One region of the Salinicola sp. V024 genome, then DNA from elsewhere that is predicted to be linked to it. Evidence: predicted binding sites of a transcription regulator. Region 1 holds the regulator's gene; the other holds the start of a gene.
The links. The regulator PhoB, encoded in region 1, activates phosphate uptake and scavenging genes when phosphate is short. The targets are predictions, from matches to a motif close to TGTCATANNNNTGTCANA.

Region 1 (15,286 bases):
TAATCTGGGCATAGCCGAACAGTGCTCGAGCTCGCTTGACACTGTGGCCCGTTGCTCACTATTTTGATTCACCCGAGAGGCGCCCGCGTTGGGCAATGCCTCCTCACGAAAGGGAGTTTAGATCATGGCTCATAGCTTACCGTCGCTACCCTATGCGTATGACGCGCTGGAACCCAAGATCGACGCAATGACGATGGAGATTCACCACTCTCGTCACCATCAGACTTACGTCAACAACCTCAACGCCGCGCTGGAAGGTACTGGCCTCGAGGACGTACCGGTCGACAAGCTGATGGCCGATATCGACAAGGTGCCGCAGGACAAGCGTCAGGCCGTCATCAACAACGGCGGTGGTCACGCCAACCACTCCCTGTTCTGGACCGTGATGTCCAAGGACGGCGGCGGCAACCCGACCGGCAAGGTCGGCGAAGCCATCGAGAGCGAGCTGGGCGGTTTTGAGGCTTTCAAGGAAGAGTTCAAGAAAGCGGCCGTCGGCCGATTCGGTAGCGGCTGGGCATGGCTTGTCGTCACGCCGGAGAAGAAGCTCAAGGTCATCAATACCCTGAACCAGGACAGCCCGCTGATGGACGGCGTGACGCCGATCCTGGGCCTGGACGTCTGGGAACACGCTTACTATCTGAAGTATCAGAACAAGCGTCCGGACTACATCGCTGCGTTCTTTGACGTCATCAACTGGGATGAAGTCAACCGCCGCTATGCCGAAGCCACCGCCTGATCATTGGCGTTGACTGTCTCGGTATGAGATAGAGTAAGTATACGAGATGCCCCCGCCTCGGTTTCATTGCCGAAGCGGGGGCATCTTGCGTTGATTCCCACCACCGCGCCTTTTCTGATAGGCTGAGGCCGTTGGCTTCCTGCCGGCTCATTGCCCGACTCTCGTTCCCACTCTCGCCAGACGACCCGACATGACGACAAAGCGCTGCGATGCCAATTTAACGCTCACTGATGTAAATAATTTTCAATTGCGCCTGAGATCGTTTCTGGATGAGTACGACGTGGCCTATCGTAGCGACGAGCGCCAGGTGGCGATCGACCTGCCGGGGGGCGAGGCGCGCTTCTCGATCAATCGGGTCGGCCTGCATCTCGAAGCCGAGGCGACGACGCGGGATGGGCTGGAAACGCTGCGCAGCATCATCGAACACTACGTGTCGCTGTTTGCCGGCGAGAATGCGCTGCCGCTGCACTGGCATGGCGATGTCGTCGCCGCGCCCACTTTCGCCAACTTCCGCGAAATGCGGGTAACGCGAATCGAAGACCTTAGCCCCAGCATTCGCCGGCTGAGGCTGACCGGTGAGGATCTGGCGCGTTTCGATCATTCCGAAGAGTGGCACGTACGCCTGCACTTCCCACCCGCCGGCATCGAACACCCGCAGTGGCCGCGGCCCACCGCGCAAGGCGGCACACAGTGGCCGCCGGAGGATCAGCGCGCCGAGATTCGCTACTACACCATTCGTCGCCTGGACGTCGCCAGCGGCGAGGTCGAGATCGACTTTCTGCTGCACGAGGCGCCGGGGCCCGGCGGTGACTTCGCCCGTCGCGCCCAACCCGGCGACGTCTGCGGCATGGCCGGCCCCTATGGGCGGGGCGTCGCCGCGGCGTCGCACTATCTGCTGGCCGGTGACGAAACCGCCATTCCTGCCATTGCGCGGCTTTTGGAGACGCTACCGACCAGCGCGCAGGTCGAGGCGTGGCTTGAGGTCGAATCGCCGGTGGATGAGCTGGACCTGCCCGTTTCCGATCACTGCCGTGTCAGCTGGCGTCACCGCTGCCGTGGCCACGCACCCAGCGAGCAGCTCGCCTCGGCGGTGGTCGAGGCGATGCCCGCGGCCCGTGACGATCTGTTCGTCTGGTTTGCCGGCGAAGCGGATGTCAGCCAGCGCCTGCGCAAGCGCCTCAAACAGGAGTTTGGGCTGCAGAAGGGGCAGCACCTAGTGACGGGCTACTGGAAGAGAGAGACCGGCTGAGCCCAGCGACCCCTGAGTCCGTTCGAGTGCCAGCGCCTACTGAGTTCGTTCGAGTACCAGCAGCGGGTCGATCCGGGTATCGAACCAGTTCATGCCCCAGTGCAGATGAGGGCCGGTAGCGCGGCCGGTGGAACCCACCGCGCCGATCACCTCGCCCTGTTCGACGCTGTCGCCAACCTGCACATCGATCCGCGACAGATGCAGGAAATTGGAGCTGATACCGTAGCCGTGGTCGAGCAGCACGGTACCGCCGGTCAGATAGAGGTCGTCGGCAAAGGTGATCACGCCGCTGGCCGGCGCCTTGACCGGCGTGCCCTCGGCGGCGGCGATGTCCATCCCCGAGTGCGCTGACCCCGGCGTGCCGTTGTAGATCCGCTGATTGCCGAAGCGCCCGCTGATGCGGCCTTTGACCGGCCAGATGAAAGGCTGGGCGAAGCCCACCCGATCGTCATTACGCGCCCTCTCGGCACTCACGGCGGCCTGTTCGCGCTGGATACGCTGGGCGATCTCCGGTGGCGGCGAGACCGTCTTGGGCGGCACGCCGTCGATGCGCTCGATCGGCCAGTCCCGCGGCGTGATCGCCACCGATATCTGGCGACTGCGCCCGTCGGGCGTCGTGATATCGACGGTCTCGGCGCCGCTGGCATCGCGGCCCACCCCGAACACCACGGTGCCATAGCCGGTGACGCGAAGATCGTGCCCGGCCGTTGTCACCTGACTGCCCGGCGGTACGCGACCGATCACCATCGAGCCTTGCTGCACGCTATCGGGAAAGGTGATCGGGATGGTATCGATACGAGCGGTGTCGGCGCGAACGCCGGCGATGGCACACGACCACAGCAGCACAAAGGCAGTGGCGCCGACCAGGCGGCGCCAGGAGAAGAAAGCGGGGGTTGTCGGCAGGGTCGTCGGCACCGGTGAAGCTCCGTATCGCGGGATGCCGCCACCATAACCCGATCTGATGGCGGGAGAAACGGTGGCGGGGGGAACGGTGGCGGCAACGAGCGCCTGGATCCGAGCCAGGTTCTGTCCCCGACCTAGAAAGATTCCCAGTTGTCGTTATCGTCTCGTGCCGGTCGGGAAGGCGATGCCGTACTCGGCGCTGGGATCGGTGCCAGCTTGGGCGTCGATGACGCCGCCGTGGCTGATGTCGTGGCTGATGTCGTGGCCGTGGCCGATGTCATGGCCGCTGTCGGCGACGAACGGTAGCGTGTCATCAGGTCGCCATACTCGACATTGGCGACCTTGAATCCGGCCAGAGCTTGCTCCAGCGTCGCCACCTGCGCGTTGAGCGTGGAGGCGGCGGCGGAAGCCTGCTGTACCAGCGAGGCGTTCTGCTGGGTCACCTGATCCATCTGCACCACGGCTTCGTTAACCTGATCGATTCCGTTGGACTGTTCGCCGGAGGCGACCGAAATCTCCTCGATCAGATCGGTCATGCGGGCCACGGACTGGACGACGCGGCGAATGGTGTCGCCTGCCGTCGCCACGATCTCCGAGCCGGCATCGATCTTGCGATTGGAGGCATCGATCAGCTGGCGAATCTCGCGGGAGGCATCGGCGCTGCGGCTGGCCAGCGTGCGCACTTCGTTGGCGACCACCGCGAAACCCCGGCCCTGCTCGCCGGCCCGTGCGGCCTCGACCGAGGCATTGAGCGCCAGGATATTGGTCTGGAAGGCGATCGAGTCGATCACGCCGACGATCTCGGTGACCTGGCGTGAGCTGTCGGTGATGCCCTGCATGGTCGAGACGACCTGATCCATCATCTCGCCGCCCTCCGTCGCGGTGGTGCGCGCCTCGCCGGCGAGGCCGCTGGCCTGGCGGGCGTTGTCGGCGTTCTGGCGCACGGTCTGGGTCAGTTCTTCCATGCTGGAGGCGGTCTCGCCGATGGACGCGGCCTGCTGCTCGGTCCGCGCCGCCAGATCCTGGTTGCCGTTGTGAATCTGGCCCACACCGACGGTAATGGTGGTCGAGGCGTGGCGAATATCGGTCATCGATGCGGCCAGATGAGCGCGCATCCCCTCGATGGCTGCGAGCAGGCTGCGATCGTCGCCCGAGCGCACGTTCAGCGGTGTGGTGAGATCGCCCTGGGCGATATCCTTGACCGCATCGCGGGCCTGGCGCGGGTCGCCACCGAGATCGCCCAGCACGTTACGGATGACCCAGCCCATGATCAGCGTGATGATCGCCCCGATGACCCCGGCGATGAGGCTCATCTTGAGTACGCCGGCCCAGAACGCCTGCTGGATGTCGCTGATGTAGACGTTGGCGGCGAGGTACCAGTCCCACTCGGGCACGTAGCGGACGTAGTTGAGGCGGGACACGTCTTCGCCGTCGGCATTGGTCGAGGTGTACTCCAGGGTACCGTCGTCGGGCGAGTCCGCCAGCGCCTTGAGTTCGCGATAGAAATAGACCCCGTTATCGTCGCGGAAGTCGCTCATGTCGCTACCGATCTCACGCTTGGGGTGATAGACCAGATGGATATTGCTGTCGAAGGCATAGACATAGCTGCCGTCGAGATCCAGCGCCGATAGATTCCTGCGTGCGAAGTTCTGGGCAGCTTCGGTGGAGAACTCGCCGTTGGCGGCGCGCTCGGCATAGCGCTCGACCAGCGTCTGGGCGCTACCCACGAAGCTCTTGAGGCTGTTCACGCGTTCGGCCATCAGCGTCTCGCGCTTCTCCAGGGCCATCCAGCCCACCAAAATCAGCATGCCCAGCCACATCAGGCCGACCGTAATCCAGAGTTTCTGCCGCATCGTCATCGGGGGGATCCTTGTTGATCGTGAGAAGTGCGATTCATTTAGATGATTTAGAGGAATCCACTATCGGCCGATGACGATCCAGATTGAGAGGAGAGCGAGAGAAGAGCGAGAGAAGAGCGAAAGACAATCGAGAGGGAAGGGAGAGGGAAGCGCGGAAAACCCGAAAAGCGGGAGCGTCAGGCCGGCGTATCGGGCGATACCGAAGTCGGGCGAGCGGGAGCCGCTGCCAGACGCGACGCAGGAAACACGCAGCGAAAGCGCGCACCGAGCCCCGGGCGGCTGACGATCTCCAGCGTCGCCTCGTGGCGCAGCAGCACGTGCTTGACGATGGCCAGGCCCAGGCCAGTGCCGCCGGTGTCGGCGCTGCGGCCCTTGTCGACGCGATAGAAACGCTCGGTGAGGCGCGGGATGTGAATGGGGTCGAAACCGTCGCCATCGTCTTCGACCTCGATGGCGGCGCCGTCGTGCCACGGCTTCCAGCGTAGCGTGATGGTGCTGCCCTCCGGCGTGTAGCGAACGGCGTTGAACACCAGATTGGAGATGGCGCTGCGGATCTCCTTGGTATTCGCCAGCAGCTGCCGCGGCTCTTCGGCTTCTATCGTCAACTGGTGACGTTCGGTGCTCAACTCGCGGGCATCGGCGGCAATGCCCGCGAGCAGCGTCGCCACGTCCAGCGTTTCGCGATCATTGTTGGGGCTGTCGATCTCGAGGCGCGACAGCAGCAGCAGATCCTCGACCAGATTCTGCATGCGCGTGGTCTGCGCCTGCATCTGGCCGAACCCTCGCTGCCAGCGTTCGGGGAGCTGGCCGGCATGATCCGAGTAGGTCTCGAGATAGCCGGCGAGTACCGTCAGCGGCGTGCGCAATTCATGCGAGACGTTGGCCACGAAGTCACGACGCATCATCTCCAGCTGATGCAGCCGGGTCACATCGCGGGCCATCAGCAGGCGTTCGTTGTCGCCGAACAGGGTGAGATGGAACTGCAGGCTGTGATTGGCCTGAACCGGCGAGGGAATCAGCAGCGGCTCGCGGTAGTCACCCGACTCGAAATAGGCGATGAAGCGCGGATCGCGCAGGAAGTTGGTGATCGGCTGGCCGCGGTCATGGTCGGCCTGCAGGCCCAGCATGTCGCCGGCAGCGCTGTTCCACCAGTCGAGGTCGCCTCGGGAGTCGAGCATCACCACGCTGTCGCGCATCGCTTCGCAGGAGTCCTGGATTCGCCGCAGGATATCGCGCAGACGTCCCTGCAACTGGGTCTGGGCCTTCTGGTAGCTGTACAGGCGGTCGAACAGGTCGCCCCACACGCCGGTACCGGGCGGTGGCGCCTCGCGCGGGTTCTTCAGCAGCCAGATATAGAGCTTGCGCACGTGACGCAAATGCAGGAAGACGTAGAGCCCGAGCCCGGCGGCCAGCCCCCAGCCGAGTCCGGCGAGCAAATTGTGGCCCAGTTCGCCGAGCAGCAGGCCGATCGCGCCCAGTCCGAACAGCATGTAACCCAGACGCCACAGTTCGTTGATCCAGTAGCGCACTTGCTGACTTACTCCCGAGTCGAAAAACGGTAGCCGGTGCCGCGCACGGTCTGGACCAGATGCTGATGCGCTTCACCCAGCGCCTTGCGCAGCCGGCGAATATGCACGTCGACGGTGCGCTCCTCCACGTACACATTGCCGCCCCAGACCTGATCCAGCAACTGGCTGCGGGTGTAGGCGCGCTCCTGATGGGTCATGAAGAACTGCAGCAGGCGGTACTCGGTCGGGCCGATCTCCAGCGCGCCGCCGTGGGAAGTGACGCGATGGCTGGAAGGGTCGAGACGCAATCCCTCGACTTCGACCGCTTCCTCGATGCCTGGCGGTGTCGCCCGGCGCAGCACGGCTTTGAGCCGGGCGACGAGCTCGCGTGGCGAAAACGGCTTGGTGATGTAGTCGTCGGCCCCGGCTTCCAGCCCCTGCACCTTGTTGTCCTCCTCGCCCTTGGCGGTGAGCAGGATGATCGGCATCTCGGCGGTGGCTTCCTCGCGCTTCAACCGGCGTGCCAGTTCGATGCCGCTGGTACCGGGCATCATCCAGTCGAGAAGAATCAGGTCGGGCTTCTGGTCCAGCGCCATGGCGTGGCCGGTCTGGGCGTTGTCCGCCTCGAGCACGCGATAGTCGGCCATTTCCAGGGCGATGGCGATCATCTCGCGGATCGGTGCTTCGTCGTCAACGATGAGTACGGTCTTGGAGCTCATGCGCATGCCTCGGGTGAGCCGCCGGATGACCATGCCGCGTGATGCGATTGACGCGTTGTGGATGGTTTCCGGCCGTGACAGAACGGTGACGATTACATCGTGAAAATATGACAGCGATATGACAGGGGTGCCAGTCGGGTCGGTTTCGTTTCCATCAGACCGGCGGCCACAGCGTCAGCACCAGCCCCGCGAACAGCAAAAGCCCCGACCAGAAATTGTTGAGGAAGGCGCGGAAACAGGCGTCGCGCTCGCGTTCTCGGATCAGCCACTGCTGATAGACGAAGGTTGCCGCCATCGCTGCCAGCCCCAGCCAGAAAAATCCGCCCAACATCGTCTGCTCCACGCCGATCCAGGCCAGCAGTATCAGCGTCGCCAGCTGCAGCAGGCCGATGATCCGCTTGTCCCAACGGCCGAACAGTCGCGCGGTGGACTTGATCCCGATCTTGATATCGTCGTCGCGATCGACCATTGCATACTGGGTATCGTAGGCCACGGTCCAGGCGACATTGGCGACCAGCAACAGCCAGGCTTCCAGCGGCACGTCGCGACTGACCGCCATGAACGCCATGGGGATGCTCCACGAGAACGCCATGCCCAGTACCACCTGGGGCAGATGGGTGTAGCGCTTCATGAACGGGTAGATCGCGGCGAGCGCGACGCCGACGAAGGAGAGCAGCACGGTGGCGAGATTGGTCAGGCAGACCAGCACGAAAGCCAGCACCACGAGGCCCGCGAACAGGATCTTGGCTTCCTTCTCGCTGATGCGTCCGGTCGCCAGCGGCCGCGACTGGGTGCGCTTGACGTGGCCGTCGAGATGGCGGTCGGCGTAGTCGTTGACCACGCAGCCGGCGGCGCGCATCAGATAGACCCCGAGCACGAAGATGATCAGCGTGGCCCGATCTGGCAGGCCGTCGGCGGCCAGCCACAGCGCCCACAGCGTCGGCCACATCAAAAGCCAGGTGCCGATCGGCTTGTCCAGCCGCGTCAGGCGCAGGAAGTCGGGCAGGCGCGCCAGCCCGCGTGGTTGGGCGGCTGGACCAGTGCCGCGTGTCTGGGCGGCTGAACCAGCGTCGCGGGTGCGGGCGGCTGGACCAGCGCCGCGTGTCTGGGCGGCTGAATCAGCGCCGCGAGAGCGGGCGGGGTCGGAACCGGCGTGGGACATGGAGTTCTCCGAGACGACAGGCTGTCGATAGCGTGGGCCGAACCTTACACCACCCTTTTCCCGGCTTCGAGTCGTTGTATCCTCGAGGCACGATTGGCCTCCTGCAGGGAGCATGACGCGTATGCGCAGCGGCTTTGGTTTCGATCTCCGGAGCATGGAAATCTTCGTCGAGACGCTGGACCGTGGCAGTCAGAGCGCGGCGGCGGCGGCCCTGGGGCTGAAGCAGTCCTCCGTCTCCCAGAGTCTGGCGACGCTGGAAGAGGTTCTGGGCATCGCGTTGATCGAACGCCATGCGCGGCCGCTGGAACCCACCGCCGCCGGGCGCATCTTCTACGATCGCGCCCGCCGCATGCTCGACACCGCGCGGGCGACCCGGCGCGAACTCGACTCCGGCGCCTTTCGTCAGTTGCATCAGGTGCGCATGGCGCTGGTGGACTCCCTGGCCACCGCGGTGGGGCAGCCGCTGATCGCCGCGATACGCCGCCACACCAGCGACTACACCGTGACCACCGGGCTGTCCCACATGCACGGCCATGCGCTGCTCACGCGCCACGTGGACATCATCATCTCCGACGACCAGCTCGAGGACTACAACGGCCTCGAGCGCCATGCACTGCTGGCCGAGCCCTTCGTGCTGGTGCTGCCCGGCGACTGGACGGGGCCGGTGGACAGCCTGCCGGCGCTGTCGCGACGGCTCGACTTCGCCCGCTATACCACGCAGTCGCTGATCGGCCAGAGCATCGAGCGGCATCTGCGTCTCAACCGCGTGGAGCTGCCGGCGAAGCTGCATCTCGACAACACCTTTGCCCTGCTGCGGCTGGTCGACGGCGGGGCCGGCTGGACCATCACCACGCCGCTATGTCTCTATCAGGCCGGCCTCGACCGGCTGCATCTTCGCATCGAGCCGCTGCCGCTGGCGCCGCTGATTCGCCAGCTGACGCTGGTGGCACGCCGCGAGGAGCTGCGCGACCTGCCGGTGCAGCTGGCAACGGAAGCGCGGCGGTTGCTACAGCGTCATTTTCTCGCCGAACTTCGCCATCACCTGCCTCAGGTCGCCGAGCAGGTGCGGATAGACTGATTCGATCGCGACAGTCCCGGGTCGCTTTTCGGTCGCTATCGATTTTTCCGATAGCGTCGCGTTGGGTGGCATTGATCGAGATTGCCTTTCCGCGCGCATCGTGATCAGACTCGAAGCGGACGCGGTCAGACGATGCCGGCGTCGCTCCGTCGCCACTCGAGGGGACTCGGGGAAGATTCGGAGCGGTTACGGCAGCGGATCGCGACGTTGGATGACTCGATCCAGTGGAGACAACAATGACAAACCACGATAAACCCGCCAGTGGCATCGCCTACAAGCAGCAGGATACCCAGTACTTCGAGAAACGCGGCCTGCGCCGTCACGCCGGGCCCTGGTCGCTGTGGGCGCTGGGGGTGGGCGCGGTGATCTCCGGCCACTATTCGGGCTGGAATCTGGGGCTCGCCTCGGGGGGCTGGGGCGGCATGGTGATCGCCACCGTGATCATCGCCATCATGTATCTGGGCCTGACGTTCTGTATCGCCGAGATGTCGCCGGCGCTGCCGCATACCGGCGCCGCCTACTCCTTCGCGCGCTCCTCGATGGGGCCCTGGGGCGGTTTTGTCACCGGGCTGTGCGAAAACGTCGAGTACGTGCTCACGCCAGCGGTGATCGTCTTCTTCATCGGCGCCTATCTGGGCGGCATCTTCGAGACCGGGCCGGCGTTCCAGCCAGTGTGGTGGCTGCTGGGCTACATCGTCTTCGTGGGGCTCAACATCGTCGGGGTCGAACTCTCGTTCAAGGTGACGCTCTCCGTCACCTTGCTGGCATTGGCGGTGCTGCTGGTGTTCTGGTTCAGCGCCTTCACCCATCTCGACTTCTCGACCTGGGCGCTCAACATCGCGCCGGGCGGCGGCGAGCTCGAGGGCGGCCATGGCCCGTTCCTGCCGATGGGGATCGGCGGCGCGCTGGCGGCGATGCCCTTCGCCGTATGGCTGTTTCTGGCCATCGAGCAGCTGCCGCTGGCCGCCGAGGAGTCGGTCGACCCGCGGCGCGACATGCCGCGCGGCATCCTGCTCGGCATCACCACGCTGATCGTCTCGGCGGCGATGATCCTGTTCCTCAATCCCTCGGTGGTCGGGGTCGGCGCCTATGCCCTGGGGCAGTCCGGCGAGCCGCTGCTCGATGGCTTCAAGGCGATCTACGGCAGCGGCACGGCGAAGTTCCTGTCGCTGCTCGCGATCATCGGGCTGATCGCGAGCTTCCATACCATCATCTTCGCCCAGGGGCGGCAGATCTATTCGCTCTCCCGCGCCGGCTACTTCCCGACTTTCCTGTCGGTGACCCACGGCACCCGCAAGACGCCGCACGTGGCGATGATCAGCGGCGCGATCATGGGCATGGTGATCATGCTGATATGCTTCTTCGCCTTCGGCATGCAGGAGGGTTCGGCGGTGATCGGCGGCACCCTGCTCAACATGGCGGTGTTCGGGGCGATGTGCTCCTACATCGCCCAGGCCGCCTCCTTCATCCTGCTGCGCAAGCACCATGCCCACATCGAGCGTCCCTATCGCAGCCCGTTCGGCAATCCGGGCGCCTGGGCGACCATCGTCATCGCGCTGGTGACGATCTACTTCCAGCTCAGCGACGGGACTTATCGCATCGGCGTGATCGGCGTCGCCGCCTGGCTGGCGGTGGGCATCCTCTATTTTGCACTGGTCGGTCGCCACCGCCTGATCCTGTCGCCGGAAGAGGAGTTCGCCATGGAGCAGCGCGACCAGCAGCGCAGCGCCGGTGGTACCGATCGCGCGGCCAAACCCTGAGCGTCATCCCCACAGTCAGCGAGGAACGGTCATGAGTCATCTGCAAGCCAGAGCAGTGAGCACCGTCGAGCAGGCGCGCAAGATCGTCGAGGCGCGAGGTCTCAGCCACGTCAAGGTGGGCATGTTCGATATGGACGGCGTCATGCGCGGCAAGTACATGCAGCGCGACAAGTTTCTCGATGCGCTCGACAAGGGGTTCTCGTTCTGCGACGTGGTGCTGGGCTGGGACAGCAAGGACGAACTCTACGACAACGTGCAGTACACCGGCTGGCACACCGGCTACCCGGACGCGGCGCTGAAGATCGTGCCGGAGAGCTGTCGCGATCTGCCGTTCGAGGGCGACATGCTGCTCTTCCTGGCGGAATTCGACGGCGCGGCCAGCGAGATCTGCCCGCGGGGCCTGCTCAAGCGCGTGCTGGCCCGGGCGGAGTCGCTGGGGTTCGAGGTGCAGGGATCGCTGGAGTACGAGTTCTTCCTGTTTCAGGAGACGCCGGAGTCGGTGCGCGAAAAGGGCTTTCGCAATCTCAAGCCGCTGACCCCGGACATGATGGGCTACTCGATGCTGCGCAGCTCCGTGCACAGCGAGATCTACCATGAGCTGCTGGCGCTGGCGGAGACCATGGATTTCCCCATCGAGGGCCTGCACACCGAAACCGGCCCCGGTGTGCTGGAAGCGGCGATCGGCGTCGACGACGCTCTGCTGGCGGGCGACAAGGGCGCGCTGTTCAAGACCTTCACCAAGGTATGGGCCCAGCGCCGCAACCTGATGGCCACGTTCATGGCCAAGTGGTCGCCGGACTATCCCGGCCAGAGCGGGCATATCCACCTTTCGCTGAACGAGCGCGACAGCGGTCACTCCGCCTTTTTCGATGCCGACAAGCCCCACGGCATGAGCGATACCCAGCGCCACTTCGTCGCCGGGCAGCAGAAGCTGATGCCGGAGTTTCTAGCCATGTTCGCGCCCACCATCAACAGCTACTCACGGCTGATTCCCGGTTTCTGGGCGCCCACCGAAGCCACCTGGGGCGTCGAGAATCGCACCTGCGCGCTGCGCGTCATCCCTGGGTCGGACAAGTCCCAGCGGGTCGAATATCGCCTCGGCAGTGCCGATGCCAACCCGTATCTGGCGCTGGCGGCGGCGATCGGCGCCGGTCTCTACGGTATCGAGCAGCGCCTCGAACCCGACGCGGCCGTCGAGGGCAACGCCTACACCCTGACCCATCCGCCCCATCAGATGCTTCCCCGGACACTTTGGGAGGCCGCCGGACGGCTGCGGCAGAGCGACGCCGCCCGGACACTGTTCGGCGACGCCTTCGTCGAGCATTTCGCCGCCACGCGGGAGTGGGAGGAGCGTCAGTTCCGGCAGCATATAACCGATTGGGAGCTGGATCGGTACTTCGAGATCATCTGAGGAAACCATGAATACGCTATTGCGCTCCGCATCTCGCACACGGGCGGTGCTCGGATTCCTCACCTACTGGAGTAGGCTCCGGATCCTGCGCTCCGGCCGTGGGCGACCTGCGTTCGCTCATGACGCGTCTTCAAGGTTTCCTACGCGACTTCACTGAGAGGGAGAAAGCCGGATCATGACCCTACAACGCACGATTTCCCCCGTGGATGGAACGGTCTACGTCGAACGCGAGCTGGCCGATGCGGCGCACATCGAGGCCTGCGTGGCGGGTGCCGTGACGGCACAGCGCGAATGGCGCCAGACGTCGCTCGAGACCCGGGCGCGTCACTGCTCGGCGATGGTCGATGCCTTCGTCGCGCGGCGCGACCGGCTCGCCGAGGAGCTGACCTGGCAGATGGGCCGGCCGATCGCCGCGGCGGGCGGGGAGATCGGCGGGTTCGAGGAGCGCGCCCGGGGCATGATCGCGCTGGCCGAGTCAGCGCTGGCGCCGATCCGGTTGGCCGAGAAACCGGGCTTCACCCGTTACATCACCCGCGAGCCGCTGGGCGTGTCGTTGATCGTGGCGCCGTGGAATTTCCCCTTCATGACCGCCGTCAATGCGATCGTGCCGGCGATCATGGCCGGCAACGCGGTGATCCTCAAGCACTCCGCGCAGACGCCGCTGTGCGCCGAGCGAATCGCTGAGGCGTTCCAGGCCGCCGGCCTGCCCGAGGGGGTGTTCCAGTTCCTGCACCTGGCCCATGCCGACACCGAGGCGCTAATTCGCGATCCTCGGATCGATCACGTCTCGTTCACCGGCTCGGTCGGCGGTGGCGCGATGGTCGAGCGCAACGCCGCCGGGCGGTTCATCGCCACCGGCCTCGAGCTCGGGGGCAAGGATCCGGCCTATATCCGTGCTGATGTCGATCTGGACGCCGCCGTGGACGGGGTCATGGATGGCGCCTTCTTCAACTCGGGTCAGAGCTGCTGCGGGATCGAGCGCATCTACGTCCATCGCGACATCAGCGAGGCGTTCATCGAGCGGGCGGTAGCCTGGGTGCGCCAGCTCGAGCTGGGCAATCCCACCGATCCCCGGACCACGCTGGGGCCAATGGTTCGGCCCGCCGCCGCCGACTTCGTGCGCGGGCAGATCGAGGAAGCGGTGGCCGCCGGGGCCAAGGCGTGGATCGACCCCGGCGAGTATCCCCTGTCCACGCCGGGAAGCGCCTATCTGGCGCCCCAGTTGCTGACCAACGTGGACCACTCGATGCGGGTCATGCGCGAGGAGAGCTTCGGACCGGTGGTAGGCATCATGACGGTGGCCGACGACGACGAGGCGGTGCGCCTGATGAACGACAGCGACTTTGGCCTCACCGCGGCCGTCTTCACCCGCGATATCGCCGTCGGCGAGGCGCTGGCGGCGCGGCTCGAGGCGGGTACCGTGTTCACCAATCGCTGCGATTACCTGGACCCGGAACTGGCGTGGACCGGGGTCAAGCAGTCGGGGCGCGGCTGCTCGTTGTCACGGCTGGGCTACGACACCCTGACGCGGCCCAAATCCTTCCATCTCAAACATGCCTGAGCGATGCGCCGAGGGCCCGGTCAGGGGGTCGCTCGAACGACAGCTCGGATGACAATACAGGAGAGAGTCATGAGTCGATTGGATAACGACCGGCCGGCATTCGACACGGTCGCCGACTGGAACTACCCCACCCGCATTCTCGTCGGCGCGGGCCGCATCGCCGAACTGGCCGAGGCCTGCCGTTCGCTGGGCATGCGCGCGCCGCTGCTGGTGACCGACCCGGGGCTGGCGGCGCTGCCGATGGTGGATCAGGCGCTGGAGCAGTGCCGCGATGCCGGGCTGGAGGTCGGCTGTTTCAGCCAGATCCAGGGCAACCCGACCGGCGACAACGTCACCGCCGGCATCCGCGCCTTCCGCGAAGGCAACCACGACGGCGTGATTGCCTTCGGCGGCGGCTCGGGGCTCGACGCCGCCAAGGCCGTGGCGCTGATGGCGCGCCAACGGGACGACCTGTCGCTGTGGTCGCTGGAAGATCGCGGCGACAACTGGCGCCATGCCGAGGCCGACGCCGTGCTGCCGGTGGTGGCCGTGCCCACCACGGCGGGTACCGGTTCGGAGGTCGGACGCGCCTCGGTGATCACCGATCAAAAGGCCCACGTCAAACGCATCATCTTTCACCCTCGAATGATGCCGGGAGCGGTGATTCTCGATCCCGCCCTGACCCAGGGGCTACCGGCACCGATTACCGCCGCTACCGGCATGGATGCGCTGTCCCACTGTCTCGAGGCGTGGTGCGCGCCCGGCTATCACCCTCAGGCCGAGGGCATCGCAGTGGAGGGCATGCGCCGGATTCGCGAGGCGCTGCCGCGGGCCTATCGGGATGGCAACGATCTCGAGTCGCGGCTCGACATGCTGACGGCCTCGATGATGGGCGCCGCGGCGTTCCAGCGCGGACTGGGCGCGATGCACGCGCTGGCGCACCCGCTGGGGGCGCTGTTCGACGCCCATCATGGCCTGCTCAACGCCGTGATCATGCCCTACGTGCTGCGTGCCAACACCCCGGCGATCGGCGAGCCGATGATGCGCCTGAGCCGGTATCTCGACCTTCCGGGGTCAGGCACCGCTGGTGTCATCGACTGGGTGCTGGCGCTGCGCGAGGATCTGGGAATCCCCCATACCCTGGCGGAACTGGGCATCGACGATTCCCGTGCCGAGCTCGTCGGGCGCATGGCGATCGAAGATCCTTCCGCCGGCGGCAACCCGATCCCGTTCGATGCCGACGCGTATCAAAGCCTCTTCATGGCGGCGCTCGAGGGGCGTCTGTAGCGCGGAGGCTTTTCAGCCGATACCTTTCATGACCCGGGAGCCCGCCGATGCGTATCGGTCTGTTGCAGTGCGAT
Region 2 (15,286 bases), on a different contig from region 1:
GGCGCCCATCGATGGGCAAGACCACCTTCGCCATGAATCTGGTCGAGCATGCGGTGGTCTCCAACGACAAGCCGGTGGTCGTGTTCTCGATGGAGATGCCTGCCGAATCGCTGATGCTGCGTGTGCTGTCATCGCTGGGACGGATCGATCAGACCAGGGTGCGAACCGGCCAGCTCGAGGACGAGGACTGGCCGCGGCTGACCTCGGCGGTCAACCTGCTCAAGGATCGCCAGCTGTTCATCGACGACACGCCGGCACTGTCACCCAATGAGCTGCGCACGCGCGCGCGACGCATTGCTCGCGAGCACGGCAATATCGGCTTGGTGATGATCGACTATCTGCAGCTGATGCAGGTGCCCGGGCTCTCCGAGAATCGTACCGCGGAAATCTCCGAAATCTCGCGCTCGCTCAAGGGGCTTGCCAAGGAATTCGGCTGCCCGGTGGTGGCGCTGTCGCAGCTCAACCGCTCCCTGGAGCAGCGCCCCAACAAGCGCCCGGTGATGTCGGATCTGCGTGAGTCGGGCGCCATCGAGCAGGACGCCGATGTCATCGCCTTCGTCTACCGGGACGAGGTCTACAATGCCGACAACCCGGACAACAAGGGGTTGGCGGAGCTGATCATCGGCAAGCAGCGTAACGGCCCCATCGGCACTGTCCACATGGCGTTCATCGGCAAGTACACGCGGTTCGAGGATCTCGCCCCGGATAGCTATGGGCAGCACTATGAATAGGTCAGCGCTACGAATAGGCCAGCACTACGAACAGGTCAGCACTGCGAACAGGCCTGCATGCGAATAGGCCGAGACGTTTAGTTCGATACGGTTAGCTCGAACAGTTAGCTCGATACAAACTGAAGCGCGTCGGCATTGCCGACGTGGGAAAGACATCAAGGAGTCAAACATGGCAGGCGGTTTTCAGCGGGGGCGTCGTCAACGTACACCCAAGATCGAAGTACGCGGCCAACTGGAGAAGCATGAGCGGGAAGGACCGTTCAAGGAGTGGTTGGGGATGCCGGATCTCTACCGCCATTGGCTGACCGTCGACGGCGAGCTCTATAGCTACCAGACCGAAGACTCCGAGATACCGGTGAGCGTCGGCGACCGGGTCGTGTTTCGCTACAAGGAAGCCAAGGCGGGGAAATGGGTCGATCGCAACTCGCTGGGCAAGGCCATCGACCCCGCCGACTACCAGTAACAGAACTTTTTGAGCGAGTAAACGAAGTGTAACAGGTTGTGTCATCATTGCGTCATGTTGTTGCGCTTCCATGACGTTCATGAATCCACCTACCGCTCTGATCGCTCCGCCCTCCCTCGAGGACATTATCGCTCAACGCGATTTGAGCGTGCATTTTCAACCGATCGTCTCCGTTGTCACCGGGAGAATTCTCGCTTACGAGGCATTGTCCCGGGGGCCGCAGGGTTCGCCCTATGCCAGCCCGATCCCGATGTTCCAGGCGGCGCGCGAGCGGGGTCTGCTTGCTGCGCTGGAGCGCGGATGCCGGGAACGGGCAATCGAGAGCTGGGTCGCTACTGGACTCGACGAGCTTCTATTTCTTAACGTCAGTCCGGAAGTGCTGATCGATCCCGAGCATCTCACTGGCAAGACCCTGACCTCGTTGCAGCAGCACGGTCTCGCGCCCTCGAACCTTGTCATCGAGATTACCGAGCAGTCGCCGGGGATCGATCCCGATCTCATGGCCGAGGCCGCTCGCCACTATCAGTCGATGGGTTTTTCCATCGCCCTGGATGATCTGGGAGATGGCTATGCTGGGCTTCGGCTCTGGTCGCAGCTGAACCCCGACTACGTCAAGCTCGACCGACACTTCGTCACGGGCCTCGACGGTGATCGGGTCAAACGCCGCTTCGTCCACTCCATCATCGACATCGCGCACAGCATGGACAGTCGTGTCATCGCGGAGGGTGTGGAGCGAGAGGGAGAGCTGGATACCCTTCTCGATATGGGCGTGGATTATTGCCAGGGATGGCTGTTCGCGCGCCCCGATCCGGCCCCCCACCAGATACGCGAGTCGCTCGAAGCTAGGCTGGCGTCATTGGCTGCCAATCGTCGTCCTGCGACTGCAGCGACCGAGATCCGCCGACTCAGCATTCCTCTACCGGCGCTAGAGTCCGGTCTCAGTGTGGCGGAGGCATCCGAACGCTTCAGCCGTCTGCCCCATGCCAATGCGCTGGCGGTCGTCGATGACCATTGCCGACCTGTCGGCATTCTCGCGCGTCAGCAACTCATGGCACTGCTCGGCAAACGCTTCGGTTTCGATCTGCACGGTCGTCAGCCCATTGCCAGGGTGATGCGAACCCGGGCGCTCTGCGTGGAAGCGCATGAGCCGCTCGACCGGGTCTCGCGCAAGGTGACGGGGCGCGGGGAGACCTCTCGTGACGAGGATTTCATCATCACTGACGGTGGTCGCTATCTGGGCATGGGGCACGTCATCAACCTGCTGCAACTGTTCACCGAGCAGCAGGTTCAACTGGCCCGCCAAGCCAATCCGCTGACCCAGTTGCCCGGCAACCGGCCCATCAGGTTGGCGTTGGAAAATTATCAGCGTCAGGCGCGTAGCTTCGTCGCCTGCTATCTGGATATCGACCATTTTAAGCCCTTCAACGACCGTTTCGGCTACGCCCTGGGGATCGAATGATCCTCACGCTGGCAAACCTGGTGAGAAACGAACTGGGACGGAAAGACTTCCTGGGCCATCTCGGCGGCGACGATTTCATCTTGCTGCTGGATGACGGGGAGGATCTTCACCGCCGGCTGGCCGCCATCCAGCGCCGATTCATCGTCGAGATGCATGCGCTGGTTCCTGCCGACGCCAGAGCGGATGGCGGCTTTCATGCCAAGGATCGTTACGATCAATGGCGTTTCTTTCCGCTGGTCCGCCTGTCGATCATTGCGCTTCGCGTCGGTGCCGAGGCCAGGGTCGAGAGCTTCGGCGATCTCTGGAGTCACTTCAAGCCGGCTGCCAAGCGTGCCGATAACGGCCGTATCGTGGTAACGCTAAATCACCGATCACAACCTGCCGCGGAATTGAACGATCAATATGTCGCCGCGTCCTGAACGCTGTCTAAGAAATCGACGAGCGATAGCCAGACAAGGCTTTTAACGCCGTATAAGTAAGGGCAGGCTTTTCCAGGCAGAGCGTAGTCACAGCCCTGTCATAACCGACTGTCAGTGTGTCGCACGGGATGACAAGGCATGTCGTCCCGATCCAGATAACGATTGCATATACGATCCGCAGGAGGAAATCATGGAACTCACGGAGTTCGCGCACTATCAGCGACAGCACGAAAATTTCGAGATTCGTGTCATTGCCCATGCCGGCAGTCGCTACTATCAGGTCATGCTGGAACCGGCAGATGGGGCCACGAAAATCTTGACCCGGCGCGGCAAGCCGATGCTGTTTCGTTCGCTAGACGATGTCTACGGCGAGCTGAAGCAGGCCGGTATTCGTCGCGCCTATCTGGTTCAGCAGGTCGCCAACGACGAGATCGTCGGGCACGAAGCGCGCTATCATGACCCGCTGTTATCCCGGATGCCGCTGGTCTTCTGATCCCGCAGTTCGAACGCCGCAACCGCCACCCTTCTTCATTCATCCACCCCGTTTCCCTCCGGCAAGCTCAGAATTGACTTGCCCTGCTTTGGAGGGAAGTTTGCTTTGTCGCTGCAGCTCTCACGCAGTTCCCATGCAGCTCTCGCGCAGTTCTCTTGCCGTGTCTCGTTCAGGTTGTCATCCCGTCTCGATCCGATCCTTTCTTCGCTAGTCGTCCCGATCTTGCTGCTCTCGCTTCTCAGCGACGTCGGTAGCCATTGGCGTGATCGCCTTTGCCGTATGCGGCCTCGAAGGTGAGCGAGTCGATGAACTTTCCGGCCTGATCGAGTATCGCCGTCCGCTTGTCTTCCTGCATGCGATCCCAGCTGCCGTAGATGAGTTTCATGCGATGATTGCCGCGCAGCTGCTCGCGATGGCGATCCAGAAAATGCCAGTAGAGACTGTTGAAGGGACAGGCGTGTTCGCCGGTGACCTGCTTGACGTCGTAGCGGCAGTGACGGCAGTGATCCGACATGCGATCGATATATTTTCCCGAGGCGCAGTAGGGTTTGGAGCCGAGGTAGCCGCCGTCGGCGTAGAGTGTCATGCCCAGCGTATTGGGCAGTTCTACCCATTCGAAAGCGTCGACATAGACCGCCAGATACCAGTCGCAAAGCGCCGCCGGTGCGACACCGCAAAGCAGCGCGAAGTTGCCGGTGACCATCAGCCGCTGAATGTGATGGGCATGGGCGTTGTCGCGGGTCATCTCCAGCGCACGGCGCACGCAGCGCAGATCGGTCTCCGCGGTCCAGTAGAAGTCGGGCAGGCCGCGCCGAGCGTCGAGCCGATTCTCCCTCTTGTAGTCCGGCATTCGTTGCCAGTAGATACCGCGCACGTATTCGCGCCAGCCCAGAATCTGACGTACGAAGCCTTCCACTGCGTTGATCGGCGCACGACCCTGCTGCCAGGCCGTCTGCGCCGCCTCGCACACCTCCCTTGGCGAAAGCAGGCCGATGTTCATCGATGCCGACAATCGCGAATGAAACAGCAGCGGTTCGCTATCGCTGATGGCATCCTGGTAGGTGCCGAAGTCGGGCAGCGCCTGCGCGATGAAGTGGCGCAGGTCCGTCAGCGCCTGACGTCGAGTCACCGCCCAGTTGAACCCCTCCAGCGTGCCGAAATGATCGCCGAAATGCGCTTCCACCAGCGCCGTGACGTCCCGCGTGATCTCGTCCTGGCGGTGTCTTGGCGGAGTGGGAAAGACAAGGTCGCTATCGAGTGGCCGGCGATTGTCATGGTCGAAGTTCCACTGCCCGCCGGCGGGTTCGCCATCTTCCATCAGCAGGCTGGTACGTTGGCGCATCTGGCGGTAGAAATCTTCCATCCGGAAGCGCTTGCGCCCCTCGAGCCAATCGCCGAAATCATCGATCGAGCAGTAGAAGCGTGAATCCTCGAACAGTCGCCAACGCGTCCCTCTACGCTGAATGCGTTCGAGCAGCCGCCATTCGCCGGGATGTGTCACCCGGATCTCGTCACAGCCGTAGGCGTCGGCAAGTCGTTCGGCTTCTTCCAGCAGGTCCTGGCGATTGTCATCGTCGTCGAGCGCGCTGTAGTGGACCTGATACCCTTTGTCGCGCAGGGTATCGGCGAAGTGACGCATCGCCGACAATATCAGCACGATCTTCTGGGGGTGGTGGGGGACGTAGTCTCCCTCTGCCTTGACTTCGCAGAGTGCGACCACGGCATTGGGCGGGGCGCTGGCGAGGACGTCCAGTGCCTCGCTCAACTGATCGCCCAGAATCAGGATCAGCGGTTTCGACATGAAGTTATCCATAACTTATACACATGGATTTGATCGTATAAGATGATCGGGTTCGTGCAAACCGATAGTGATAGAATTTCGCCCCAAGATGGCAGGGACAGGAGTGGTATAAATGACGGCCCGTTACGGAGTCATGCTGGTCAATCTGGGTACGCCCGAGGCGCCCACCCCCAAGGCGGTGAGGCAGTATCTGGGCGAGTTTCTCGGCGACCCACGGGTCATCGACGCGCCGCGCTGGCTGTGGTGGCCCATTCTTCATGGCGTGATTCTGCGTATTCGTCCGCCCAAGGTCGCCAAGGCCTACGCCTCGGTATGGCAGGAGGAGGGGTCGCCGTTGCTGGCGATCGGCCGGCGCCAGCAGCGCGCGCTGCATGCGCGTCTGGCAAGCTCTGAAGGTGAGGAAATCCCGGTGGAGCTGGCGATGACCTACGGCAAGCCGAGCATGGAAGAGGCTGGGCTGCGGCTGCGCGACGCCGGGGTCGACCGCATTCTGGTATTGCCGCTTTATCCGCAGTTCTCGCGTACCACCACCGGCGCGGTATTCCAGCGCCTGGCCAAGGCGCTGGATCCCTGCCCACATCTGCCGGAACTGCGTTTCGTGCGCGATTATCACGACCATCCTGACTACATCGCCGCGCTGGCGGCTAGCGTTCGTCAGCACTGGGAGGTTAACGGCGACCGCGGTCGGTTGCTGATGTCCTACCACGGCATCCCCAAGCGCTACGTCGATAACGGCGATCCCTACGCTCGGCACTGCCAGACGACCAGCCGGCTGCTGGCCGAAGAGCTGGGGCTGGGCAAGGGAGAGTGGTTCCAGAGCTATCAGTCGCGATTCGGGCGGGAGGAGTGGCTCAAGCCTTACACCGACGAAACCTTGAAGGCGTGGGGCGCGGACAAGACCGAGTGCGTCGACATCATCAGCCCCGCCTTTGCGGCGGACTGCCTGGAGACGCTGGAAGAGATCGACGCCGAGAACCGCGAATACTTCCAGCACGCCGGAGGCGGGCGCTACCGCTATATCCCTGCACTCAACGAACGCCCCGAGCACATCACCCTGTTGGCCAATCTGGTCGAACAGCACACCGCAGGCTGGTAAAGCCGCGGTGGCGGGCGACGCACGCTGTTCCAGGCACTCCCCGGGCGGTTTTTAGGCCCAGGCCAAGGCCAAAGCTAAGGCAGGGGAGAGTCGCCCTGAGGGGATTCCTCGATCGTGTGCCGGGGCTTTTCACTCTCCAGCTCGACCGGATTGCCGCGGGTGCGGGGATCCGGCTTGAGCTTATGGTGCAGCGCGCTCTTGGCCAGCATATGTGCCGAAACCGGCGCGGTGATGAACGCGAAGATGGTGATCAGCAGTTCCTGGATCACCGGCCCATCCTCGCGGCTGAAGAAGATAAGTGCGCCGATCAGCGTGCAGCCGACTCCCAGCGTGGTGGTCTTCGAAGGGCCGTGAAGGCGCATGTAGAAGTCCTTCAGGTGGGTCAGGCCCAACGAGCCGATGAAGGCAAACGCACCCCCGGCGATTAGCATGAAGGCGATCGCGCCTTCAATCATCGTATCCAGCATCTTCTCGCCTCCTATTCGATGATATCGCCGCGCAGCAGATACTTGCAGACGGCAATGGTACTGACGAAGCCCAGCATCGCGATCAGCAGTGCCGCCTCGAAGTAGTCCTTGTTGTTGACCCAGATACCGAACAGCACGATCAGCGCGATCGAGTTCATGTACATGGTGTCCACCGCCAGAATGCGATCCGGCAGGCTCGGCCCGACCACGGCACGATAGAAATTGAGCACGATGGCGGCGCAGAACAGCGCCAGTGCGATCCACAGAGCCGTATCGATCATGATTCGAAGATCTCCAGCAACGGGCGCTCGTAGCGCTGGTGAATGTCGTTGATCAGGGCGTCGATATCGCCCACGTCCAGCGCGTGAATCAGCAGAGTCCTGCCATCCAGACGCAGGTGGGCCGAAACGGTGCCGGGTGTCATGGTGATGGTGCTGGCGAGAATGGTGATCGGAAAATTCTCCTTCAGCGTCAGCGGATACTCGACGAAGGCCGGGCGCATCCGGCCACGAGGATCGAGAATCAACTTCGAGACCTGCAGATTGGCGGTCACGATGTCGCCCAGGACACGAAAAAAGTAGCCGACCAGCTTCAGCGGTCGCTTGATGGTCGGCTGGCGCTCCCAGAACGGACGACACAGCACCGGAATCAGAATCGCCAGAAAGCCGCCGAGAAGCCACTGGCCGAGTGAAATACTGTGCTGCAGCAGTAGCCACACCACCAGCAGCATCAGGGACAGAACCGGCATCGGCAGCCAGCGAGTGGGAGGAATCATGAATCACCTCCAGCGACGTTGTGGGACAGGATCGCCTCGACGTAGGCGCTGTGATCGAGCAGCTGCGTGGCACTGGCATCGGTGAATCGCGTGATCGGGCCGGCCAGAATCGACATCACCGGCGAGGCACCGATCAGCAGGATCAGGCCGGCCAGCATGGCGACCTTCAGGCGCGGTCCTTCCTCATCGCCACGCGTCGCCTTCCAGAAAACCGCCGAACCGCTGCGCGACATGGCAATGAGCCCGGCGAGACTCGAGAGCAGCAGCAGCGACCACAGCCAGGGCTGTTCGCTGGGTAGGGCCGAGTCGAGCAGCAGCACCTTGCCGATCGCACCCGACAGCGGTGGCAGACCAACGACGGTCATTGCGCCGACGAAGTAGAACAGACCCAGCAGCGCCGGCTGAGTGACGCCGCGCCCGGACACGATACGCGCCCCGGCCTTGCCACGCTGTTCGCTGATCGCATCCGCGAGCAGAAACAGTCCGCCGGTGGCCAGGGTCGTATGGATCATGTAGTAAAGCAGGGCGGCGAAAGGTGCCTCACGACTCATGCTGACGCCGACCAGTAGCGTGCCCACCGAGATGATGATCAGATAGGCCACCTGGCTGCGTAGATCGCGCGCCGACAGCACGCCCACGCCACCCAGCGCGAGGGTCGCCAGCGCGAACCACCACAGCCAGGGCTGGACGAAATTGGCGAGCTCTCCTGCGCTACCCCCGAAGATCAGCGTGTAGATCCGCAGAATGGCGTAGACACCCACCTTGGTCATGATCGCGAACAGTGCCGCCACCGGTGCCGGCGCGCTGCTGTAGGCGCGCGGCAGCCAGAAATAGAGCGGCAGGATCGCCGCCTTGAGCCCGAACACCACCAGCAACAGGAACGCCCCCGCCTTCAGCAAGCCCAGCCGGCTGGGATCGAGCGTTGCCACTTTTTGCGACATGTCCACCATGTTGAGGGTGCCGGTGGTGCCGTAAAGCACGCCGAGAGCGATCAGGAACATCGCCGACCCTGCCAGGTTCAGCGCCACGTAGTGGAAGCCGGCCTGGGTTCGATCCTTGCCGCCGCCGTGCATCAGCAGCGAGTAGGAGGCGATCAGCAGTACCTCGAAGAACACGAACAGGTTGAAGATGTCGCCGGTCAGGAAGGCGCCGTTGATCCCCATCAACTGGAGCTGGAACAGGCCGTGAAAGTTGCTGCCCTTGCGATCGTCACCGGCACAGGCGTAGACCACGCTACCCAGCGCTAGGAAACTGGTCAGGCATACCATCAGCGCGGAGAGCCGATCGAGCACCAGAATGATGCCGAACGGCGGCTGCCAGTCACCCAGCGCGTAATAGGTGATCTCGCCGCTGTCGCTCTGGATCACCAGCACGGCACTGATCAGCAGCAGCAGCGCCGTGGTGACGACGGCGATCACTCGGCGTGGCAGTACCACCGAGTCGCGCTTGACCAGCATCAGCAGCCCGCTCAACAGCGGCAGAAGGATCGGCAGGGTGATCAAGTGGTGCATCATGACTTGTCCTCCTTCGACTCTTCGCGCTGGTCATTGACCTGATCGCTGCCCAGATCGCCACGCACGCGCATCGCCAGGATCACCGAGAAGGCGGTCATGGCGAAGCCGATCACGATCGCCGTCAGCACCAGGGCCTGGGGGAGCGGATCCGCATAGTAGCTGACGCCGTCCTGGATCACCGCGGCGCCGTTGGTGGTCAGGCCGCCGGTGGAAAACAGGAACAGGTTGACCGCATAGGAGAGCAGGGTCAGGCCCACGACCACGGGGAAAGTCCGCCCGCGCAGCGCCAGGTAGAGGCCGCTGGCGGCGAGGAAACCGGTCACGGTGGCATAGAGCGCTTCCATCAGACGGTCTCCTTGTCATTTTCTTTGCTGGGACGATGGCGTGTCGTCAGTTTGCCCAGGTTGGCCAGGATCATCAGGGTGGCGCCGACGACGGTCAGATAGACGCCCAGGTCGAACAGCATGGCCGTCGCCAGCTCGACCTCGCCAATGTAGGGAATCGAGAAATGACCGAAGGCGGAGGTCAGGAAGTTGTGACCGAAGGCCCAGCTGCCGAGCCCGGTCAGCGCCGCGATGGCGACCCCGGTCACCGCGATCGGTTGATAGTGGAACGACAGTCGCTGCTGAGACCAGTCCACGCCACGGGCGATGTAGAGCAGGATCAGCGCCACCGCGGTCACCAGCCCGGCGATGAAACCGCCACCGGGCTCGTTGTGGCCGCGCAGGAAGATGTAGACGGACACCAGCAGCGCCAGTGGCAGTAGCGTCTGCGATACCGTTCCCAGCAGCATCGGATGGAGATCCTTCGACCACGGGCGGCCCTCACTGTCGCTCGACGGCATGAACAGGCGCAGGCGATTGAGCAGCTTGTAGATGCCGATGGCGGCGATGCACAGCACCGTGATCTCGCCTAGCGTATCGAACCCGCGGAAGTCGACCAGGATGACGTTGACCACGTTGTGGCCCCCGCCGCCGCTGACGCTATTGTCGAGGAAGAAGCCGGAGATGGTATCCAGCGGTCGGGTCAGCAGGGCGTAGTTGAGACTCGCGACCACGCCGCCGAAACCTGCGGCTAACAGTACGTCCCTGACCACTCGCGGGCCGCTGGACTCCTTGGGCGTACGCTGGGGCAGGAAGAACAGCGCCAGCATCAGCAGGATCACCGTCACTACCTCGACCGCCAGCTGGGTCAGCGCGAGATCGGGGGCCGAGAAGCGTGCGAAAGCCAGCGAGACCATCAGACCGACCACCGACAGCATCATCAACGACACCAGCCGTCGCCGATGCAGGATCGCCGTGCCCAGCCCGGCCAGGATAGTGATCGCGGCGCCGACGATCAGCAGACCATCGAGGGCCTGCAGCTGACGTGGGCCCTGCAGCTGCTCGAGATCCAGCAGACCGCTTCCGGTCAGGAACAGCACGGCAATGATCAGCCACAGCATGTAGCGCTGAAGCGAGCCGTTTTCGAAACGGTCGATCGCCGTCTGTGTCCAGTGCAGGAGCCGCAGAACGTTGTTCTCGAAGGTCATCAGGGCATCGCGCTGCGGAAACTGGCGTTGAAAGTTGAACAGATTGCGACGCACCGCATAGAGCCCGGCGCCGCCGGCCAGGGCGACGGCGCTCATCAGCAGCGGCAGATTGAAACCGTGCCAGATCGCCAGATGGAGTTCCGGGCGCGGCGACAGGATCGTGGCCTGAGCGGCGGCATCGAGCAGCCCCGTGACCGTCAGCGCCGGCATCAGACCGATGATCACGCAGAGGCCGACGAGCACCAGCATCGGTAGCCGCATCAAGAATGGGGCTTCGTGGGGCGTTTGGGGCAGATCCTTGGCTTCGGGGCCGAAAAAGATGTTGCGCACGTAGCGCAGCGAATAGGCCACCGAGAGTATGCTGCCGATCGTTGCCAGCACCGGAATCAGCCAGGCCAGGCCGCCGAGAATGCCGGTCCCCAGCGCTTCGGTCAGCATCATCTCTTTCGAGATGAAACCGTTGAGCAGGGGCACCCCGGCCATGGATGACGCGGCCAATCCGGCCAGCAGCGCGGTCATCGGCATGCTGTGGCGCAGGCCGCTGAGCTTGCGGATGTCGCGCGTACCGGTTTCGTGATCGATGATGCCGGCTGACATGAATAGCGACGCCTTGAACAGCGCGTGGTTGATGATGTGGAACAGGCCCGCGGCGACCGCCAGCTTGCTGTCCAGGCCGAACAGCATGGTGATCATGCCGAGATGGCTGACGGTAGAGAACGCCAGCACGCCCTTGAGGTCGTATTTGAGCAGGGCGAAATAGGCCGCGTAGATCATCGTCACCAGCCCGGTGAGGGTGACGATATAGAGCCACAGCTGGGAGCCAGCCAGCGCCGGATGCATGCGCGCGAGCAGAAACACCCCGGCCTTGACCATGGTCGCGGAGTGCAGGAATGCCGACACCGGTGTCGGCGCTGCCATCGCATGCGGCAGCCAGAAGTGGAACGGGAACTGCGCCGACTTGGTGAAGGCGCCCAGCAGCACCAGCAGCAGTGCCGGCAGATAGCGCGGATCGGCCTGGATCAGGTCACGGCTGTCGAGCACGGTCTGCATGTCGTAGGTGCCGACGATATGGCCGATCAGCAGGAACCCGGCCAGCATCGCGAGCCCGCCCATGCCGGTCACGACAAGCGCCATCCGAGCGCCGCGTCTGGCCTCGCTCTGCTGAGACCAGTAGCCGATCAACAGGAAGGACGACAGGCTGGTCAGCTCCCAGAACACCCACAGCAGCAGCAGGTTGTCGGCCATGACGATGCCGATCATCGAGGTCATGAACAGCATCAGATAGGCGTAGAAGCGCGGCATGCTGTCGTCCGGCGACAGATAGTAGCGGGCATACAGAATGATCAGCAGCCCGATGCCCAGAATCAGCAGCAAAAACAGCAGCGAGAGCCCATCGATCCGGAACGCCAGATCGAGCCCCAGTTGAGGCACCCAGTTCACGCTGAAGTGGTAGACCTCGCCGGAGATCACGCCCGGCGCATGGGCGATGACGATGCCCAGCGCAATGGCCGGCAGCAGCGCGGTGGACCAGGCATTGATCGTTCGATGCTGGTTGTTGCTCAGCATCGGTATCAGGCTGCCCAGCAGGGGCAGCAGAACGATTAGCGGCAGTGACATGAAGTTGTCGCTCTATTCTGGGATCAGGGAGGCTCGAGTTCGGCCCGGCACAGGGCCGCGAGCCAAGGGGTCGAGCTTCGTTCTCGCGTTTGTCGCTCCGGGTCTGCAATCGCTTCCTGGTTCAGTGTAAGCGATGTCGCCAGTCGCACGAGAATGGCATCGTGTCGTCGGGATCAGGAGTTGACGCGGGGGCCTGGTGAGCTTGTTCCGCGCGAAGCGGTAGGAGCATTCATCTACCCAACGATGCGGCTGACGAACGGAGAGGGCAGCGACGCTATTGGCCCGCCCGAGCTTCCGTGCCAGCTCAGAGACGCCGAGGCGGATCGGTCAGATAGGGGCGGCGAGCGCCGCGAGGGGCCAGCATCCAGGCGGGCGTCTGGTCCTGGATCGTACCGGTAAGGGACGACGGGGCGTGGGCACCGATGCGGCAGGTCGCGCATGTCAGCGATCGCTGGCTAGGCATGTGGCCCGGCATGGTGTCTCTCCTCTTTGCACGAAACGCGCGATGGGTAGAAAACGCTCGATCATCGTTCGCGCGCAGCGAAATCACTGAAAAACCTAGTGATTTACGAGATTCGAACGAGGGTGTCGCACCGACTGTACCATGCCGATATACACCTAGCCATAGGGTGCGACACCGGCGACCGGGTCGTGGCGCTCGCTGCCGGTGGCTGAAAGCGGGGCGGGCCGGTGGCCCTCTATCGTCGCTTCCTCGCCATCCTCGAATTCCCCCGGTGATGGGATGCGCTACACTGCGGATGCGGCGCGATGGTGAGCTCCACCGCGTCCAGCGTGATTTCGGAACAACTCTGCATCAAGAACTCAGCATTAAGGATGTGCTCTCGTGAAGCGTTCACTGCCGGTCAAGGCCCCAGCCACACTCTCGCTGTGCCTCTGTCTCGCCCTCCTGGGCTGTCAGAGCGTTGCCGATACCCACACGGCGCAGAGCGCCTCGGACGCGAGTGCGAGCGAGGCATCCGCATCGTCCGCCGGTGCGACTTCCAGCGCGAACCCCTCGGGAACGAACTCGTCTGGAGCGACTTCACCCCAGCCGGCATCGTCGCGTTCCGAGCCATCGAACTCGCAGGCGTCCTCGACGACGGCGGCAGACGATGAGGCAAAACGGGATTCGGACCCGGAGGTCGCTCAGGATGCCCCCAAGTTCGATGCATGGGTCGACGATTTCCGCCAGCGCGCCGCCGCTGAGGGCATCGACCAGGCAACGCTTGCCGAAGCCTTCGATCAGGCCCGCTACCAGCCGCGTATTCTCGAGCTCGATCGCTCCCAGCCGGAGTTCACCCGTCAGATCTGGAGCTATCTCGACACGGCCGTATCGTCGACTCGCGTCGCCAACGGGCGTGAACGGCTCGCGGAAAATCGCGCCACGGCGGACGAGGTGACGCAGCAATATGGCGTTCCTGGCGAAGTGATCGTCGCCATCTGGGGCATCGAGAGCAATTACGGCAGCAACTTCGGCGACTTCGAGACCATCGACGCGCTCTCCACGCTGGGTTTCGACGGTCGCCGTCAGTCGTTCGCGCGGAGCGAACTGATGGCGGCGCTCAAGATTTTGCAGAATGGCGATATCGATCGCGATCGCATGCGGGGTTCCTGGGCCGGGGCGATGGGCCATACCCAGTTCATCCCCAGCAGCTTCCTGGCCTATGCCGTCGACGAGGATGGCGACGGTCGGCGCGACATCTGGGGCAGCATTCCCGACGTAATGGGCTCGACCGCCAACTATCTGGATGCTTCCGGCTGGCAGCGCGGCCAGCCCTGGGGCGTCGAGGTCACACTGCCGGATGATTTCGATTACTCGCAGACCGAGCTATCGGTGCGCCATGCGGCCCAGGACTGGCAGGCGCAGGGTGTGAAGCGCCTGGACGGCCAATCGTTGCCGGACTTCGATCAGGCCTCGGTCATTGCGCCCGCCGGCGCCAAGGGACCGGCCTTTCTGGTGGGTCACAACTTCCGCGTGATCATGCGTTACAACGCCTCGACCAGCTATGCGCTGGCGGTGGCGACACTCTCGGATCGGCTGGCCGGGCGTCCCGGCATCCAGAGCGACTGGCCGCGTGATGAGCCGGCGCTGTCGCGGGATCGTATCCGGCGCATGCAGCAGGGTCTCAACGATCACGGCTTCGAGGTCGGCACGCCGGACGGTTTGGTTGGCCCCAATACCCGCGCGGGATTGCGTGACTATCAGCGCAGTGTCGGCGTCATCCCCGACGGTTATCCCACTCAGTCGCTGATCCAGCAACTCACCGACAGCTGATCGCGACCGTCGAACCGGCGCCGAACCTTGGCGCCGGTCTCGTCTAGCCATCCTTCTCGCAGACTTCATGTGTTCAAACGCCGATAGGGTCGTTATCGATCCCAATCTCGTAGGGATCGTTCACGCGGCGAATTGGCGCCGATTTCAATGCCATTCCGATCCTTCCCCGAGGCTTCTCGGCTGGCAGACTGTGGGCGCGATTTTCCAGAGCAGCCCGCGATGACCGAGTGGCTGCCTCGAGCTACCGAGGAAGCCATGGGCGTCCAGCGTTTCATTGCCAGCAACAGCCGCGAAGCCATGCGCCAAGTGAGATCGGCGCTGGGGGATCAGGTATTGATTCTTTCCAACCGCTCCGTCGAAGGAGGGGTCGAGATCATTGCCATGCCCGAACAGGAGCATGAGCAGGCGCTTTCCGAGTTTGATCCTTCGACGACGGTGGCCACCGTCGCGACACCGGCCGCCGAACCCCTCGGTGACGCGACCGTAGAAACCCTGCAGGCGCTCAACCGGCAGCTGCTCGATGATGTCCGCACCATGTTGCGCGAAAGCACTGTTGCCATGCCATCCGCCTCGACATCCGGTGTGTCGACGCTGGTTGCCGGCTTGCGCCAGCAGCTGGTTCAGGCCGGGTTCAGCGCCACTCTG

Region 2: a site for PhoB is predicted at 3,158-3,175, ahead of ACUN9V_RS11710 (DUF6482 family protein). Genes of this name have one in related genera too.

What each region holds. Positions count from the first base shown of each region.
Region 1 covers NZ_JBQXYB010000012.1:71,233-86,518, forward strand. The annotation lists gene ACUN9V_RS15800 (superoxide dismutase) at 125-736, shown strand; gene ACUN9V_RS15805 (SIP domain-containing protein) at 1,017-1,985, shown strand; gene ACUN9V_RS15810 (M23 family metallopeptidase) at 2,022-2,900, opposite strand; gene ACUN9V_RS15815 (methyl-accepting chemotaxis protein) at 3,023-4,747, opposite strand; gene phoR (phosphate regulon sensor histidine kinase PhoR) at 4,924-6,276, opposite strand; gene phoB (phosphate regulon transcriptional regulator PhoB) at 6,285-6,974, opposite strand; gene ubiA (4-hydroxybenzoate octaprenyltransferase) at 7,129-8,136, opposite strand; gene ACUN9V_RS15835 (LysR family transcriptional regulator) at 8,258-9,214, shown strand; gene ACUN9V_RS15840 (amino acid permease) at 9,451-10,974, shown strand; gene ACUN9V_RS15845 (glutamine synthetase family protein) at 11,006-12,385, shown strand; gene ACUN9V_RS15850 (aldehyde dehydrogenase family protein) at 12,561-13,946, shown strand; gene ACUN9V_RS15855 (iron-containing alcohol dehydrogenase) at 14,016-15,212, shown strand; gene ACUN9V_RS15860 (glutamine amidotransferase-related protein) at 15,260-15,286, shown strand, end outside.
Region 2 covers NZ_JBQXYB010000007.1:7,538-22,823, reverse strand. The annotation lists gene dnaB (replicative DNA helicase) at 1-731, shown strand, start outside; gene ACUN9V_RS11725 (hypothetical protein) at 901-1,194, shown strand; gene ACUN9V_RS11720 (GGDEF domain-containing protein) at 1,343-2,653, shown strand; gene ACUN9V_RS11715 (hypothetical protein) at 2,650-3,072, shown strand; gene ACUN9V_RS11710 (DUF6482 family protein) at 3,263-3,565, shown strand; gene ACUN9V_RS11705 (cryptochrome/photolyase family protein) at 3,804-5,366, opposite strand; gene hemH (ferrochelatase) at 5,479-6,462, shown strand; gene ACUN9V_RS11695 (Na+/H+ antiporter subunit G) at 6,537-6,929, opposite strand; gene ACUN9V_RS11690 (K+/H+ antiporter subunit F) at 6,941-7,210, opposite strand; gene ACUN9V_RS11685 (Na+/H+ antiporter subunit E) at 7,207-7,704, opposite strand; gene ACUN9V_RS11680 (monovalent cation/H+ antiporter subunit D) at 7,701-9,218, opposite strand; gene ACUN9V_RS11675 (Na+/H+ antiporter subunit C) at 9,215-9,562, opposite strand; gene ACUN9V_RS11670 (monovalent cation/H+ antiporter subunit A) at 9,562-12,366, opposite strand; gene ACUN9V_RS11665 (hypothetical protein) at 12,671-12,841, opposite strand; gene ACUN9V_RS11660 (lytic murein transglycosylase) at 13,211-14,641, shown strand; gene flhF (flagellar biosynthesis protein FlhF) at 14,861-15,286, shown strand, end outside.